Regions from separate parts of the Blastochloris tepida genome, predicted to be linked through region 1. Evidence: predicted binding sites of a transcription regulator. Region 1 holds the regulator's gene; the other holds the start of a gene.

Region 1 (9,421 bases):
GAGATCCAAAGCTTGTCGCAGAAGGCGCAGGATCTGGAGACCGAAGCGGCGGAGCTTCAGCGACGGTTCGACGGCTTGGCGGTGAACGAGCAAATCGGCGCGTTGCTCCCGTCTTTGCTCGTGGCGATCAATGGCGGCCTTGTGAAGGTCAAGGAACTGGGCAGTTCCGACGTCAGGGGCGACGTGCTGAAGCCGCTGGACTCAGCCGATGCGGCTGAATCCGGAGCGTGGCAAATCATCATCTACGAGACACCGGAGTCCAATCGCCGCGTTTCCGACCGCGAGGTCGCGTGGATGGAGCGTTTGAAGGAACGGGGGCTGGTTATAAATGCCTTCAATTGGTCGTTCTTCACCTCTGGCGACAGCCGCGAACCCGAACTCGCGGGCATCCGAGGCGCCCTCACCGGAACGGCGCTGACACTTTTCGTGACGCTCATATTGTGCCTGCCGATCGGGGTCGCCGCCGCTGTCTATCTTGAAGAGTTCGCGCCGAAGAATACGTTGACGGAGATCATGGAAGTCAACATCAACAATCTCGCAGCCGTGCCTTCGATCGTCTTCGGCTTGCTGGGCCTTGCGATGTTCTTGAACTTCTTCGGCCTGCCGCGCTCGGCGCCTCTGGTCGGCGGCCTCGTCCTCGCACTGCTGGTGTTGCCGACGATCATCATCGCGGCGCGCGCCGCACTCAAGGCAGTGCCGCCCTCAATCAAGGAGGCGGCTCTTGGTGTCGGAGCCTCCCACCAGCAGGCGGTTTTTCACCACGTTCTTCCTCTGGCCATGCCGGGTATCATGACCGGCACGATTATTGGCATGGCCCACGCGCTCGGTGAGACAGCTCCGCTGCTGATGATCGGAATGGTCGCATTCATTGTGGAGGTTCCCGGCGGCATCACCGATGCGGCGACGGTGCTTCCCGTGCAGATCTATCTCTGGTCGGATCTTCCCGAGATCGGTTTTCAGGCGAAGACAGCGGCGGCCATCATCGTGCTTCTGGCTTTTCTGTTCGTCATGAACGGCGCTGCGATCGTCATGCGCAGACGTTTTGAGCGGCGCTGGTGAGCCGCAGCCATCCATTTGGAGTGTTATGATGACTACAATGCCGACTCTCGAAACAATGACCGCCGGTGCGGCCGAGCCTCAGTTGGAGCGCCCGGCCAAAGTCATTGCCCGGAACGTCAATGTCTATTACGGCGACAAGCAGGCGCTCAAGGACGTCTCGCTCGACATCGAGGCCCGCTCGGTGACCTCGTTCATCGGACCCTCGGGGTGTGGAAAGTCGACCTTTCTGCGCTGCATCAACCGGATGAATGACACGATCGCCGGCTGCCGCGTCACCGGCCGGATCGAGATCGATTCCCAAGACATCTACGATCCGGCGCTCGACGTCGTTCACCTGCGCGCCCGTGTCGGCATGGTGTTCCAGAAGCCCAATCCGTTCCCCAAGTCGATCTTCGAGAACGTCGCCTATGGTCCGCGCATCCACGGGCTCGCCCGCACCAAGGCCGAGCTGGAGGAGATCGTCATCGGCTCGCTGCAGAAGGCGGGGCTGTTCGAAGAGGTCAAGGACCGGCTCGACGACCCCGGCACCGGCCTGTCCGGCGGCCAGCAGCAGCGCCTGTGCATTGCCCGCGCCATTGCGGTGTCGCCCGAAGTGATCCTGATGGACGAGCCCTGCTCGGCGCTCGACCCGATCGCCACCGCCAAGGTCGAGGAACTGATCGACGAGCTGCGCGAGAACTACACCATCATCATCGTCACGCATTCGATGCAGCAGGCGGCGCGCGTGTCGCAGCGCACGGCCTTCTTCCATCTCGGCGTGGTGGTCGAGGACGGGCTCACGGACAGCATCTTCACCAATCCGAAGGACCGCCGCACCCTCGACTACATCACCGGCCGGTTCGGCTGAGGAACGAGCGAACATGATCACCGACCACACCGTGCGCGCCTACGACACCGAACTCATCGAGCTGCGCCAGCGCATCGCCGAAATGGGCGGCCTCGCCGAGAAGATGCTGTCGGACGCCATGCAGTCCCTGCTCAAGCGCGACACCACGCTGGCGCAGACCGCGATCATCGCCGACCGCCGGCTCGACCTGCTGCAGCGCGAGGTCGAGGACAAGGCGGTGCTGACCATCGCCAAGCGCCAGCCGATGGCCTCGGACCTGCGCGAGATCATCTCGGCGATGCGGCTCGCCAGCGACATCGAGCGCATCGGCGATCTCGCCAAGAACATCGCCAAGCGGGTGGTGGCGATGAATGGCGAATACCCGCCGCTCAAGGTGGTGTTCGGCGCCGTCAACCTGTCTACGCTGGTGCTGGCCCAGCTCAAGGACGTGCTCGACGCCTATTCGCGGCGCGACCTCGAACTGGCGACGCAGGTGTGGAAGCGCGACGACGAGGTCGACGCCCTCTACACCTCGCTGTTCCGGGAGCTCCTCACCTACATGATGGAGGATCCCCGCAACATCACCTTCTGCACCCACCTTCTGTTCTGCGCCAAGAACATCGAGCGGATCGGCGACCACGCGACCAACATCGCCGAGACCGCCCACTATCTGATCACCGGGGAGCTGCTGCCGGTCGAACGGCCCAAGGCCGACACGACCACGCTCAGTCCCAATCAAGTGGCGGTGGAGACGTGACCCTCGAACACACCCCGCATGGTCCCCGGACGATGGGTACCAAGATTCTCATCGTCGAGGACGAGGAGCCGCTGACGCTCCTCCTGCGCTACAATCTTGAAGTTGAAGGCTACGAGGTCGATGCCGTCGCCCGCGGCGACGAGGCCGAGACACTGCTGCGCGAGCGGCTGCCCGACCTCGTGCTGCTCGACTGGATGCTGCCGGGCCTGTCCGGCATCGAGCTGTGCCGGCGCCTCAGGGCACGGCCGGAGACGCAGCGCCTGCCGGTGATCATGCTCACCGCCCGCGGCGAGGAATCCGAGCGGGTGCGCGGCCTCGCCACCGGCGCCGACGACTACATCACCAAGCCGTTCTCGGTGCCGGAGCTGATCGCCCGCATCCGCGCATTGCTGCGCCGCGCCAAGCCGGAGCACATCGCCATGCTCCTGCGCTATGGCGATCTGGAGCTCGATCGCGAAACCCGCCGCGTCCATCGCGCCGGCCGCGAGATTCATCTCGGCCCCACCGAGTTCCGCCTGCTGGAATTCCTGATGCAGTCGCCCGGCCGCGTCTTCACCCGCGAGCAGCTGCTCGACGGCGTGTGGGGTCACGACGTCTATATCGACGAGCGCACGGTGGACGTTCATGTCGGCCGGCTGCGCAAGGCGATCAACCGCGGCCGCGAGCCGGACCCGATCCGCACGGTGCGCGGCGCCGGCTATTCCTTCAACGAGCTGTTCGCCCGCAATTCGTGAAGCGCGGTCCGGTTCGGGGCCGGCTTCATGCGGCTTCCGGCCGATCCGCCTTCATCCCATCCGCCTGCGATCCGAAGTCCGATCGCCGAAAATCCCGTTGTCGAACGAGGGGGGCGGCGATCCCGGACTTCGTCGGGTGTCATATGGTTTCCGGTTGATCCCTTCGGGATACCGGCAACGGTCTCGCCGAAAAATCCTTGAACCGATGAGGATTTTTCGGCGATCGGAATTCGGTTTTCCGGCTTGATCGGCCGGAAACCGTATCAGCCCACGCGCCGGTCGCGCCGGCGGTCGGCCACCGGCTGGTAGGCGATGCGCGCGTGGAAGGAACAATAGGGCAGGCCGGAGATCGCCCGTCCGCCGCAATAGGAGAAGTCGGGCCTTCCCGGCTCGCCGATCGGCCAGCGGCATGTGGCCTCGTTCAGTTCGAGGATCGAGCAGCGCTGGCCGATGGGCACGACGTTCTCGACCGGCTCGGTCGCCAGCTCCGTCTCGACCTCGGGAACCTCCTCGGGGGCGACCCGCGGCGCCAGCACCACATTGCCGCGGACGAAGCCGTTCTGCCGGGGCGCCGGCGCCGGGGTGCGCTGCTTGCGCGAGCGCGGCGCGGCCGCCGTAGCCGTCTTGGCGCGGCCCGACAGGCCGAGCCGGTGGACCTTTCCGATCACCGCGTTGCGGGTGATCCCGCCAAGTTCCGCCGCGATCTGGCTGGCCGAAAGGCCATCCGCCCACAGCTTCTTGAGTTGTTCGATCCGCTCGTCGTTCCACGACATGGTCGTCAGCCTCTCGTCCGGGGTCGCGTCACCTCGCCTGTGGCAGAATCCTTCCCCCTGCCGAGCCCATAGGGGTTCGGCCAAACGCGCCACATCACTCAGGGGAACAGCCGCCGCAGACGAGATGTCGTATCAGGCAAGGCAGAGGCTACATATGCGTTGACTCGCCGACAAGAGTCTGCCGGACTCGCGACTCATTTTCCCCAAAAAACGCCCCGCCGGACCGCAACAATCCCGATGAGTGTGGCGCGGTTGACACACGGCCCTTCGGGGGTACTATCTAGCGCGAATGTGCCGCCCCGCGGGGCGGCACGTTTCGTTTACTGCCCTCTTTCTGCCCGTTCCGCCTCGCGCTCCGGCATCAAGCCCCATCCGGCGCGAGCGTGTCGGAGAGGTGCCCGTGACTGCCGAGCCCGTGACGTCGAACGCCCCGTCCGCCCTGCTGCCGACCTATGCCCGCGCAGACCTCGCCTTCGCCCGCGGCGAGGGTGCGTGGCTGACCGCGCTCGACGGGCAGCGATATCTCGATTTCGGCAGCGGCGTCGCCGTCGTCTCGCTCGGGCACGCCCATCCGCATCTGGTGGCGGCGCTCACCGAGCAGGCGTCGCGGCTGTGGCACGTCTCCAATCTCTATCGCATTCCCGAAGGTGAGCGGCTGGCTGCGCGCCTCGTCGCGGCCACCTTCGCCGATCTGGTGTTCTTCACCAATTCCGGCGCCGAGGCGCTGGAGTGCGCCATCAAGACCGCCCGCAAGTATCACGCCAGCGGCGGCCAGCCGGAGCGCTACCGGCTGATCACCTTCGAGGGCGCGTTCCACGGCCGCACGCTGGCCACCATCGCCGCCGGCGGCCAGAAGAAATATCTCGATGGGTTCGGCCCGCCGGTCGACGGCTTCGATCAGGTGCCGTTCGGCGACCTCGACGCCGTGCGCGCGGCGATCGGCCCGGCCACCGCCGGAATCCTGGTCGAGCCGGTCCAGGGCGAGGGCGGCGTGCGGCCGCTGCCGCCGCAGACGCTCCGGGCGCTGCGCCAGATCTGCGACGAGACCGGCCTGCTCCTGGTGCTCGACGAGGTGCAGACCGGCGTCGGCCGCACCGGCAAGCTGTTCGCCCACGAATGGGCCGGCATCACCCCCGACATCATGGCGATCGCCAAGGGCATCGGCGGCGGCTTCCCGATGGGGGCGTGCCTCGCCACGTCCGAGGCCGCCCGCGGCATGACCGCCGGCACCCATGGCTCGACCTTCGGGGGCAATCCGCTGGCCATGGCGGTGGGCAATGCGGTGCTCGACATCGTGCTGGCCGACGGCTTCCTGGAGCAGGTGCGCGAGACCGCGCTGCGGCTCAAGCAGCGCCTCGCCGAGTTGAAGGACCGCCATCCCGCGATCATCGACGAGGTGCGCGGCGAAGGGCTGCTGCTCGGCCTGCGCCCGACCGTCCCCAACACCGAGATGCAGGCGGCATTGCGCGCCGAGAAGCTGTTGACGGTGGCGGCCGGCGACAATGTCGTGCGGCTCCTGCCGCCTTTGATCATCGGCGAGGCCGAGATTGCCGCCGCCATCGACGCGATCGACCGGGCGTGCGTGCGGCTTGCCGCCGCCCCGCAGGCGGGAGCCGCGGCATGAGCAGCAACGGCGCCCCCCGGCATTTTCTCGATCTCGACCAGCTTCCGGCCTCGGAGCTGCGCCGCATTCTCGACCACGGCGTCGAGATGAAGCGCGCCCGCGCCGCCGGTGCCCGCGCCAAGGGGCCGTTCGAGGGCCGCATCCTGGCGATGATCTTCGACAAGCCGTCGACCCGCACCCGCGTGTCGTTCGACGTGGCGATGCGCCAGCTCGGCGGCGAAACCATCATGCTCACCGGCGCCGAGATGCAGCTCGGCCGCGGCGAGAGCATCGCCGACACCGCGCGCGTGCTGTCGCGCTATGTCGATGCGATCATGATCCGCACCCTCGACCATGAGGCGGTGATGGAGCTGGCGCACTATGCCACCATCCCGGTCATCAACGGCCTCACCCGCCTGTCGCATCCCTGCCAGGTGATGGCCGACGTCATGACCTTCGAGGAGCGCAAGGGGCCGATCCGCGACCGCACGGTGGCCTGGAGCGGCGACGCCAACAATGTGCTGGCCTCGTGGATCCACGCCGCCGAGCGCTTCGATTTCTCGCTGCGGGTGGCGACGCCGCCGGAGCTGGCGCCGCGCCCCGCCATGACCGAGTTCGTGCAGCGCACCGGCGCCCGCGTCAGCTTCGGCCATGATCCGGAAGCCGCGGTGCGCGGCGTCGATTGCGTGCTGACCGACACCTGGGTGTCGATGGGCGACCGCGAGAGCGCCCGCCGCCACAACATGCTGAAATCCTTCCAGGTCAATGCGCAGCTGATGGCGCTGGCGGCGCCGGATGCGATCTTTATGCACTGCCTGCCGGCCCATCGCGGCGAGGAGGTCACCGACGAGGTGATGGACGGGCCGCAGTCGGCGGTGTTCGACGAGGCCGAGAACCGGCTGCACGCCCAGAAGAGCATCCTCGCCTGGTGCCTCGACAGCGGGACGGCGGCATGAGCGGGGACGTTCGCGAGCGCCTGCCCGACGACAACGCCGGGCAGGACCGCATCACGCCGTTCCAGGTCGAGGGGCTGGATGTCCGCGGCCGCATCGTCACCCTCGGTCCGGCGGTCGATGCCATGATCGCCGGCCACGGCTACCCTGAGCCGGTGTCGCGCGTGCTCGGCGAGGCGGTGGCGCTGGGGGCGCTGCTCGGCGCCTCGCTCAAGTTCGAGGGCCGCTTCATCCTCCAGACCCAGACCGACGGCCCGGTGCGGATGCTGGTGGTCGATTTCGAGAGCCCGAACAAGGTGCGCGCCTGCGCCCGCTTCGATGCCGCGGCGGTGGCGGCGGCCGAGGACGTGCGGCCGGCGGCGCTGCTGGGCCGCGGCCACCTCGCCATGACCATCGACCAGGGGTCGGACATGGCCCGCTATCAGGGCGTGGTCGAGCTGTCGGGGCAGGGGCTGGAAGCTGCCGCCCACCAGTATTTCGCCCAGTCGGAGCAGATCCCCACCTTCGTGCGTCTGGCGGTCGCCGAAGAGATGTCGGCGACCGGGCAGGGCACGCGGCGAAGCTGGCGGGCCGGCGGCCTGCTGGTGCAGTTCATGCCCAAGGATCCGGCCCGGCTGGCGCGCGCCGATCTCGACCCCGGCGATGCGCCCGAGGGCACCGCCCCGCACGAGGTGGCGGAGGATGACGCCTGGGTGGAGGCGCGCACGCTGGCCGCCACCGTCGAGGACCACGAGCTGGTCGATCCCGGCCTGTCGTCGGAGCGGCTGCTGTGGCGGCTGTTCAACGAGCGCGGCGTGCGGGTGTTCGAACCGCAGCCGGTGACCAATTTCTGCCGCTGCTCGCAGGAGGCCATCCGCGACATGCTGTCCCGTTTCCCGCTGGATGACCGCGCCCACATGGTCGAGGACGGCAGGATCACGGTGACGTGCGAATTCTGCTCCACCCGCTACGTCGTTCTGCCCGAGGACATCGGTCTGCCGGGCTGAGCCGCCACCGTCCGCGTCCCGCGCGTGCGGGCTCGCTCCGTCCGCGCAGGATTTCGGGCAAGCGTTCGGGCAAGAGTTCGGGAAGGATCGGGCATGCTGCACAGGAACTTCATCGCCGGCGACTGGGTCGAGGGCACCGACCTCAACCGAAACGTCAACCCGTCCAATCTCGACGACGTGGTGGGCGAATACGCCCGCGCCAGCGCTGCGCAGGCCGAGGCCGCGATCGACGCCGCGTTCGCGGCGCTGCCGGTGTGGCGGGCCACCACCATCGAGCAGCGCGCCGATATCCTCGACCGCATCGGCACCGAGATCCTGGCCCGCAAGGATGAGCTCGGCCGCCTGCTTTCGCGCGAGGAGGGCAAGCCGCTCGCCGACGGCATCGGCGAGGTGGTGCGCGCCGGTCGGGTGTTCAAGTTCTTTGCCGGCGAAGCGTTGCGCCCGGGCGGCGACCGCATTCCCTCGGTCAGGGCCGGCGTCGATGTCGAGATCACCCGCGAGCCGGAAGGCGTGGTCGGGCTGATCACACCCTGGAATTTCCCGATAGCCATTCCCGCCTGGAAGATTGCACCCGCGCTCGCCTTCGGCAACACGGTGGTGCTGAAGCCCGCCGATCTGGTGCCGGGCTCGGCCTGGGCGCTGTCCGAGATCATCTCGCGCGCCGGGGTGCCGGCCGGCGTGTTCAATCTGGTGATGGGCTCCGGCCGCGAGGTCGGCAACGCCATCGTGACGTCGCCCAAGGTGCGGGCGGTGAGTTTCACCGGCTCGGTCGAGGTCGGGCGGGCGATCGCGGTCGAATGCGTCAGCCGCGGCAAGAAGGTGCAGCTCGAGATGGGCGGCAAGAATCCGCTTGTCGTGCTCGACGACGCCGATCTCGACGTGGCGGTGGCGGCCGCCCTCAACGGCGCCTTCTTCCAGTGCGGCCAGCGCTGCACCGCGTCGTCGCGTCTCATCGTCACCGCCGGCATTCACGACCGCTTCGTTGCGGCGCTGACCGAGAAGACTGCGGCGCTGAAGGTGGGCGATGCGCTCTCCCCCGGCAGCGAGCTTGGGCCGGTGGTGTCGCAAAGCCAGCTTGAGCAGGACCTCGCCTATGTCGAGATCGCGCGCAAGGAAGGCGGGCGCGTGGTCACCGGCGGCGAGCGGCTCAATCGCGAGACGCCGGGCTATTACATGTCGCCGGCCCTGGTCACCGACACCGACAACGCCATGCGCATCAATCGCGAGGAGGTGTTCGGGCCGGTGGCCTCGGTGATCCGCGTCCGCGATTACGAGGAGGCGGTGGCGGTCGCCAACGACACCGAGTTCGGCCTGTCGTCGGGCATCTGCACCACCTCGCTGAAATACGCCTCCGATTTCAAGAAGCGCTCGGCGGCGGGCATGGTGCTGGTCAATCTGCCGACCGCCGGCATCGACTATCACGCGCCGTTCGGCGGCCGGAAAGGTTCCTCCTACGGCCCGCGCGAGCAGGGCGCCTATGCGCGCGAATTCTACACCGCGGTGAAGGTGGCCTACACGCTGGCCTGACACGGTTGCCGGCGCAACGTGCCGCGGGGCCACCGTACGCCGTCCGAAACGCAATCCGTGGCCATCCCACGGGTACAGCTTGGACACCAGCAACCGCCCCCCATCGGCGGTTGCAGAAAATTCACCCTCTCGGCAATGTCCTCCCCCGGCCGGGCGACCGTTAGCGCCGATTAAAACGTTACGGTGCAGGCTGCTGATGCGTA
Region 2 (6,876 bases), 1.1 Mb from region 1:
CGTCAGCGGCTGGTACGACGACTCGGGCGCGGCAAAGGCCCGCGTCAATTCCGCCTTCAGCCGGTCGAACGCCTCCTTTTCCACCCGCTCCTTGTCGCGGCGGATGAGGTCCCGAATGTACTCGCTGACGTTTTCGTAAGCCCCGGTCTCGCCGACATTGGCGGCGACGAAATCGCTGAGCGCTCCGCTGAGCCGGACCGTCATGGTCATGGTTCGGGACATTGCGGCACCTCTTTGCATATCCTCGTATTCAAGATAAGCAAAAATGAATACGAGACAAGCGACGCACTTTCAGGCGTGCGCCGCGCCGTCGCTCACACCGCGGCGATCACCGGCTCGCGGCCGATCAGCTTGGCCAGGGTGCGCAACCGGCCCATCAGCCGCTCGCCGGCGAGGTCGGCGAGGTCGCCTTCGAGCCGCAGCACCAGCTTGCCCTGCACCACCTCCAGCGGCGCGCGCGGCAGGATGCCCGGCATGGCGGCGGAGACGAGATAGCCCACCCGCATGGTGGCGCCGAGGATGCGCGCATGATCGAGCATGCCGGGCGACGCGAGCTCGCGCAGCGCCGGCGACAGCGCATCCTCCGACAGGCCGGCATGGCGGAAATACACCGCCAGCGCCATGAACGCCCGCGCCGAATGGTCGAGCCCGACGAAGGCGGCGTGCGCGATGATGTTGAGCGACTGCTCGCCGCGATAATCGGGGTGGGCGCGCCAGCCGATATCGGCGAGCAGGCAGGCGGCGCGCCGCACGCGCATCTCCTCCGGCGTCTCGTCGATGCCGGTGGAGGCCATGAAGCGGTCCGACCATTCGACCAGCTCATGGCCGTGGCGCGGCGAGCGCGAGCGCAGCGCGTTGAGGTCCGCGGCTGCCACCAGCAGCGGGTCGCGATGCTGCTCGCTCTCGGGCAGCAGCGAGAACAGGAGGCCCTCGCGCACGCCGAGCGCCGAGACCGTGATCTCCGCCGGCTTGCCGATGCGGATGATGTGCTCCAGCACCAGCGCGCCATAGGCGAGCAGCGCGCGGCGGGCATCCGACACCACCTCGATCTTCGACAGCGTCGAGGCGTCGACGCGCTGCACGAGGCGGCAGAATTCCAGCGCCTCCCGCACCGGCAGGGTGTAGCCGTGCATCACGCGCAGCGGATAGCCGCGCTGCGACATGTGCAGCTTCGCCAGTGAGCGCCAAGTGCCGCCGACCGCATAGAAGGTGCGGCCCGGCAATTCCTCAAGCTGGGTGATGCCGGCGAAGGCGTCGCGCACAATGCGGTCGGCCTTCTTCAGCGACTTGGCCGAAACGTCCTGCAGCGCCAGACCGCCGAGCGGCAGGGTGACGCCGGGGCCGATCTTGTGGCCGTGGATGTCGGCAAGCTCCAGCGAGCCGCCGCCGAGATCGCCGACCACGCCGCTCGGCCGGAATGTGCCGGCGATGACGCCGAGCGCGGCGAGCTTGGCCTCGCGCTTGCCGGACAGCACCTCGATGTCGGCGCGGCAGATCTCACGGGCGCGCGCGATAAACTCCTGGCCGTTGGCGGCATCGCGCGCCGCCGCCGTGGCGAGCACGTAGAGATGCTCGACCTGCAGCAGGTCGCACAGCGCGCGGAAGCGCTTCAGCGCCGCCAGCGCCTTCTCGACGGCATCGAGATCGAGCCGGCCGGTGGTGGCCACATTGCGGCCGAGGCCGCACAGCGCCTTCTCGTTGAACATCGGCGTCGGCGAGCGCGAGACCGCCTCATAGACCACGAGGCGAACCGAGTTGGAGCCGATGTCGATGACCGCGACCGGCGGACCGAGCGACAGCCGGCCGCAGGCGACTTCCTGGATGGCACGCACGTCAGCTTCGGGCGATTCGCCGGGTGAGGGTTCGGGGAGCGGTTGCTTCGAGGGACTTTCCACGGCCGGACAGACTCGGGTTGGTCATGAAGTAGCGATGGGCATTGAACGGCTCCTCGTCCGCCGGGCGGATGATGCGTTCGGACCCGCCATCCGGCAAGACCCGCCAGCTCTGTTCGTTGTCCATAAGGTTGGCGACCATGATCTGATCGAGCACCTGCTCGTGCACGGTCGGGTTGAGAATCGGGCACAGCGCCTCGACGCGCCGGTCGAGATTGCGCGGCATCAGGTCGGCCGACGAGATGTAGACCGCCGCCTTGGGGTGCGGCAGGCCGTGGCCGTTGCCGAAGCAGTAGATGCGGCTGTGCTCCAGGAAGCGGCCAATGATCGACTTGACGCGGATGTTCTCCGACAGGCCCGGCACGCCGGGGCGCAGGCAGCAGATGCCGCGCACGCTCAGCTCCACCGGCACGCCGGCCGAGCTTGCGGCATAGAGCGCGTCGATCACCTCGGGATCGACCAGCGCGTTCATCTTGCCCCAGATCCCCGCCGGCCGCCCGGCCTTGGCGTGGGCCATTTCCTGAGCGATGTGGTCGAGGATCTTCTTCTTGAGCGTCACCGGCGACACCGACATGCGCTCCAATTCCTGCGGCTCGGCATAGCCGGTGACGAAATTGAAGATGCGCGCCACGTCGCGCGCGATCATCGGGTCGGCGGTGAAGAACGACAGGTCGGTGTAGATGCGCGCGGTGATCGGATGATAGTTGCCGGTGCCGACGTGGCAGTAGGACACCAGCGAACCGGACTCGCGGCGCACCACCATCGACAGCTTGGCGTGGGTCTTCAGCTCGATGAAGCCGAACACCACCTGTACGCCGGCGCGCTCGAGGTCGCGCGCCCAGCGGATGTTGGCCTCCTCGTCGAAGCGCGCCTTGAGCTCCACCAGCGCGGTGACCGACTTTCCGGCCTCCGCCGCCTCCGCCAGCGCCTTGACGATGGGGCTGTTGGCCGAGGTGCGGTAGAGCGTCTGCTTGATCGCCACCACATTGGGATCGGCCGCCGCCTGGTTGAGGAACTGCACCACGACGTCGAAGGATTCATACGGGTGGTGGACGATGAGATCCTTCTGGCGGATGGCGGCGAAGCAGTCGCCGCCATGGTCGCGGATCCGTTCGGGAAAGCGCGCGTTGAACGGCGGGAACTTCAGCGCCGGCTTGTCGAGCGCGACGATCTGCGACAGGTCGGTGAGCGCGAGGATGCCATCGACCAGGAACGTCTCATCGTCGGCGACGCCGAGCGCGCGCTGGATGAAGCTGCGCAACGGCCGCGGCGTCGAGGCCTCGATCTCCAGGCGGATCACCGAACCGCGGCGGCGCTGCTTAAGCGCGGTCTCGAACAGGCGGACGAGATCCTCGGCCTCTTCCTCGACTTCGAGATCGCTGTCGCGGATCACCCGGAAGGCGCCCTGCCCTTTCACCGTGTAGCCGGGGAACAGGCGGCCGATGAACAGGCCCATCACCTGCTCCAGCGAGATGAAGCGCACCACGCCGGCTTCGCCCTGGTCGGGAATGCGGATGAAGCGCTCGACCTTGACGGGGGCGCGGATCAGCGCGGTGAGCGCGCGCGCATCGGCGGCGACGAGCTGCAGCGCCAGCGAGAAGCCGAGATTGGGAATGAACGGGAACGGGTGCGCCGGATCGATGGCGAGCGGCGTCAAAATGGGGAAGATGTGGCGCAGGAAATACTCTTCGAGCCAGATGCGCTCGGCCCTGGTCATCGTCTCGCCGTCGACCAGGACGATGCCCACCTGCTCAAGCTCCCGGCGCAGCTCGCGCCAGCACCGCTGTTGCTCGGTGGACAGGCGCGCCACCTCGACGGCGATGCGGTCGAGCTGCTCGTGCGGCGTCAGGCCGTCCGGGCTGCGTGAGGTGATGCCGGCGCGTTCCTGGCCCTTGAGACCGGCGACGCGCACCATGAAGAACTCGTCGAGATTGTTGGCCGAGATCGACAGGAAGCGCAGCCGCTCCAGCAGCGGGTGGTGGGCGTTCTCGCTCTCGGCCAGAACGCGGCTGTTGAAATCGAGCCAGGACAGTTCGCGATTGATGAAACGCTCGGGCTGGTCGGCCAGAACCGGGCCAGCCTCCGGCTCTGCCTTGTCCAAAGTGACGCTGTCCGGCTCGGCCAGTTCCGTCTTGGCCAGTTCCGGCTTGGCCATTTCCGCCTTGGATCTGGCCGGCTTGGCGCCCCCGTCCGGCTTGCCCTTGTCAGGCTTGCCCGTGTCGGATTTGGCGGCCTCGGCCTTCACGGAGTCAGGCTTTGCGGATTCAGGCTTTAAGGATTCAGGCTTGGCCGGCGGTGGCGTGGCGACAGACTCGGCGGGGGCACGAGCGCGAACGTCTTTGGCCATGAGGGTCTCCGAAACGGGGTTCGGCAGCCTGACTATTACGAACGCATGACAAAATCGCGAAACTGCCGGGCACTTCTATAGCAGAGCGTTCAACGCCCGGCGCGCGCCCGCGGCGGCGCCTGCGCTGCGTCAACCTCGGGGGCCTGGGGCTCGGACGCCTGCGGCAGAAGCTGGGCGGCCAGCGCCCGCGTCACCGGCCGGCGCAAGGCGAGTGCGGCCTCGTCGAGCATCGCCACCGTGCGCGCCAGGGCCTGGGCCGAGCGCTCGATGCGGGCGAGCAGATAGCGCACGAGGCCGGGGTCGGCATCGATGCCGCGGTCGGCGAAAAGCTTGAAGGCCATGGCCTGCAGCAGCGTCTCGTCGGCCGGGGCCAGCGTCGCCACCGGCAGCGCCCGGAGGCGGGAGACGAGGTCCGGCAGGGTGAAGCCGGCCGCCGGTGCCGCGCGGGCGGTGAGCAGCAGCCACGCCCCCTGCTCGCGCACCAGATTGAGCAGATGGAACAGCACCGGCTGGTCGACGCCCACCGGGTCGAGATCCTCGACCACCAGCGCGCCGGTGGCGAGCAACGTGCCGAGGTCGGCCTCCTGCAGCGCTTCGGCCAGCACCCGCTTGGCGCCGGCCTGGGCGGCCCAGATGGCGGTAAGATGGCTCTTGCCCGTGCCCTCGGACCCGACCAGCGCCACAGCGCGGTCCGGCCAGTGCGGCCAGCGCTCGATCAGCGCCAGCGCATCGGCATTGCAGGGAGCCGACACGAAATCCTCGCGGACGAAGCTCGGCGGTTGTCCGAAATCGAGGACGAGCTGGTGGGGCGCGGCAAGCGGCATGACGGTCATTCGGCGTCCGGGCCGGGGCGCGGTACGCCGGTATAGAAGGGGCTGGCGAGATAGCGCCTGAGCGCGAAGCGCGTCAGCACGCCGGTGGCCGCCGCCAGCGGCACCGCCAGCAGAAGACCCACGAAACCGAACAGATAGCCGAAGGCGAACAGGGCGAACATCAGCCAGACCGGATGCAGGCCGACGCTGTGGCCGACCAGATTGGGCGCCAGGATGTAACCTTCCAGGATCTGGCCGATGGCGAATACCGCCATCACCGCCAGCACCCAGTGCCAGTCCGGCCAGAACTGCACGAACGCCACGCCGGTGGCGGTGAGGAAGCCGGCGAGCGAGCCGACATAGGGGATGAAGGAGAACAGCCCGGCCATCGAGCCGATCAGCAGGCCGAAATTCAGGCCGACCAGGATCAGGCCGAGGGCGTAATAGGAGGCCAGGATCAGGCACACGCCGGCCTGCCCGCGCACGAAGCCGGCGATCGCCATGTTCATCTCGCGGGCCAGTTCGCGGATGGTATCCCGATGCTTTAGCGGCAGCCAGCTGTCGATGGCGCTGATCATCCGCTCCCAGTCATAGAGCAGATAGAAGGCGACGATCGGCGTCACCACGATCAGCGAGACCACCGAGATCAGCGCAGTGCCGCCCGACCACAGGCCCTGAAGCGAGGCGAGCAGCCACCGCGCCCCCTGCGTCACCAGCTCGGACAGCGATTTCTGGACGTCCGGCAGCCAGTTGCCCAGCATCGGCGTCAGCCATTGCCGGTTTTCGCTGGTCAGGAGGTTCTGCAGCGACATCACATAGTCCGGCACGCCCTGGATGAAGGCGATGAGCTGGCTGGTCAGCAGCGGCGCCAGCAGGATGACGCTCAGCACGAAGCCCAGCAGGAACACGCCGACGATGAGCAGCGTCGCCGGCAGGCGGCCGAGCCCCAGCCGCTCCAGCCGGTCGGCGACCGGATCGAGGAAATAGGCCAGCGCCATGCCTGCCACGAACGGCAGCAGCATGCCGCGCAGCAGCCACAGAATGAGGATGAAGACGGCCAGCGTGACGAGCCAGAACGTCACCTGCTTCTGGAGGGTCATGGGTTCGTCCGCCATCGAACGCCGACCCTCAGCTCGCCATGTGGCGTGTCCATTCGGCGAGATAAGCGCCGGCCGAAACCGCCGTCAAGACGCCCGTGATGTACATCGCCACCGCCACCACCGGCTCCAGCGACAGGTTGAATCCCAGCGAGCCCAGCACCAGCGCTGCGAACACGATCTGGGCGGCGGTGTTGAGCTTCGACACAATCAGCGGGCGAATGGTCACCGGCTTCTCCAGCACGCCCGACAGCACGATGGCGCCGACGATCATGATGTCGCGGGAGACCACCAGGATGGTGATCCAAAGGGGGATGTTCCCGTGAATGGCCAGGGTGAGGTAGATGCTGACCAGCAGCGCCTTGTCGGCCAGTGGGTCGAGATAGGCGCCGAGCTCGGTGGCCATGCCGAAGCGCTTGGCCAGGAAGCCGTCCACCGCGTCGGACACGCCGGCGATGACGAACAGCACGAAGGCCAGATGCAGTTCCTGCGCGGATATGGCCCAGACGACCGCCGGAACCAGCAGAATCCGGCCGATGGTGATCAGATTGGGGATGCTCACGCCCGACCCCCGCAACGTCGGATGACCCATCCGGTTGATACAGGCCCCCGCCCCGCTTGGAAAGCCGGCTTGAGAAGCCAGCTTGGGACGGCGGCTCGGGAAGGCGGCGGCCGGCGCATCCCGCCATTGCACGCCGCCGCGTTTGGCCTTAACCCCCCTGCCGGGA

The links. Region 1 encodes PhoB, which activates phosphate uptake and scavenging genes when phosphate is short. Its sites were predicted from a motif close to TGTCATNNANCTGTCAT; they were not measured.
Region 2: a site for PhoB is predicted at 4,274-4,290, ahead of BLTE_RS09695 (RNA degradosome polyphosphate kinase). Genes of this name have one in related genera too.

Annotation. Positions count from the first base shown of each region.
Region 1 is NZ_AP018907.1:3,223,135-3,232,555, reverse strand. It holds gene pstA (phosphate ABC transporter permease PstA) at 1-1,059, shown strand, start outside; gene pstB (phosphate ABC transporter ATP-binding protein PstB) at 1,115-1,906, shown strand; gene phoU (phosphate signaling complex protein PhoU) at 1,923-2,642, shown strand; gene phoB (phosphate regulon transcriptional regulator PhoB) at 2,675-3,376, shown strand; gene BLTE_RS14625 (GcrA family cell cycle regulator) at 3,640-4,158, opposite strand; gene BLTE_RS14620 (aspartate aminotransferase family protein) at 4,550-5,773, shown strand; gene argF (ornithine carbamoyltransferase) at 5,770-6,708, shown strand; gene BLTE_RS14610 (Hsp33 family molecular chaperone) at 6,705-7,691, shown strand; gene BLTE_RS14605 (aldehyde dehydrogenase family protein) at 7,785-9,218, shown strand.
Region 2 is NZ_AP018907.1:2,106,206-2,113,081, forward strand. It holds gene BLTE_RS09685 (ribbon-helix-helix domain-containing protein) at 1-204, opposite strand, end outside; gene ppx (exopolyphosphatase) at 315-1,832, opposite strand; gene BLTE_RS09695 (RNA degradosome polyphosphate kinase) at 1,834-4,047, opposite strand; gene BLTE_RS09700 (HdaA/DnaA family protein) at 4,329-5,072, opposite strand; gene BLTE_RS09705 (AI-2E family transporter) at 5,069-6,151, opposite strand; gene BLTE_RS09710 (CDP-alcohol phosphatidyltransferase family protein) at 6,180-6,710, opposite strand.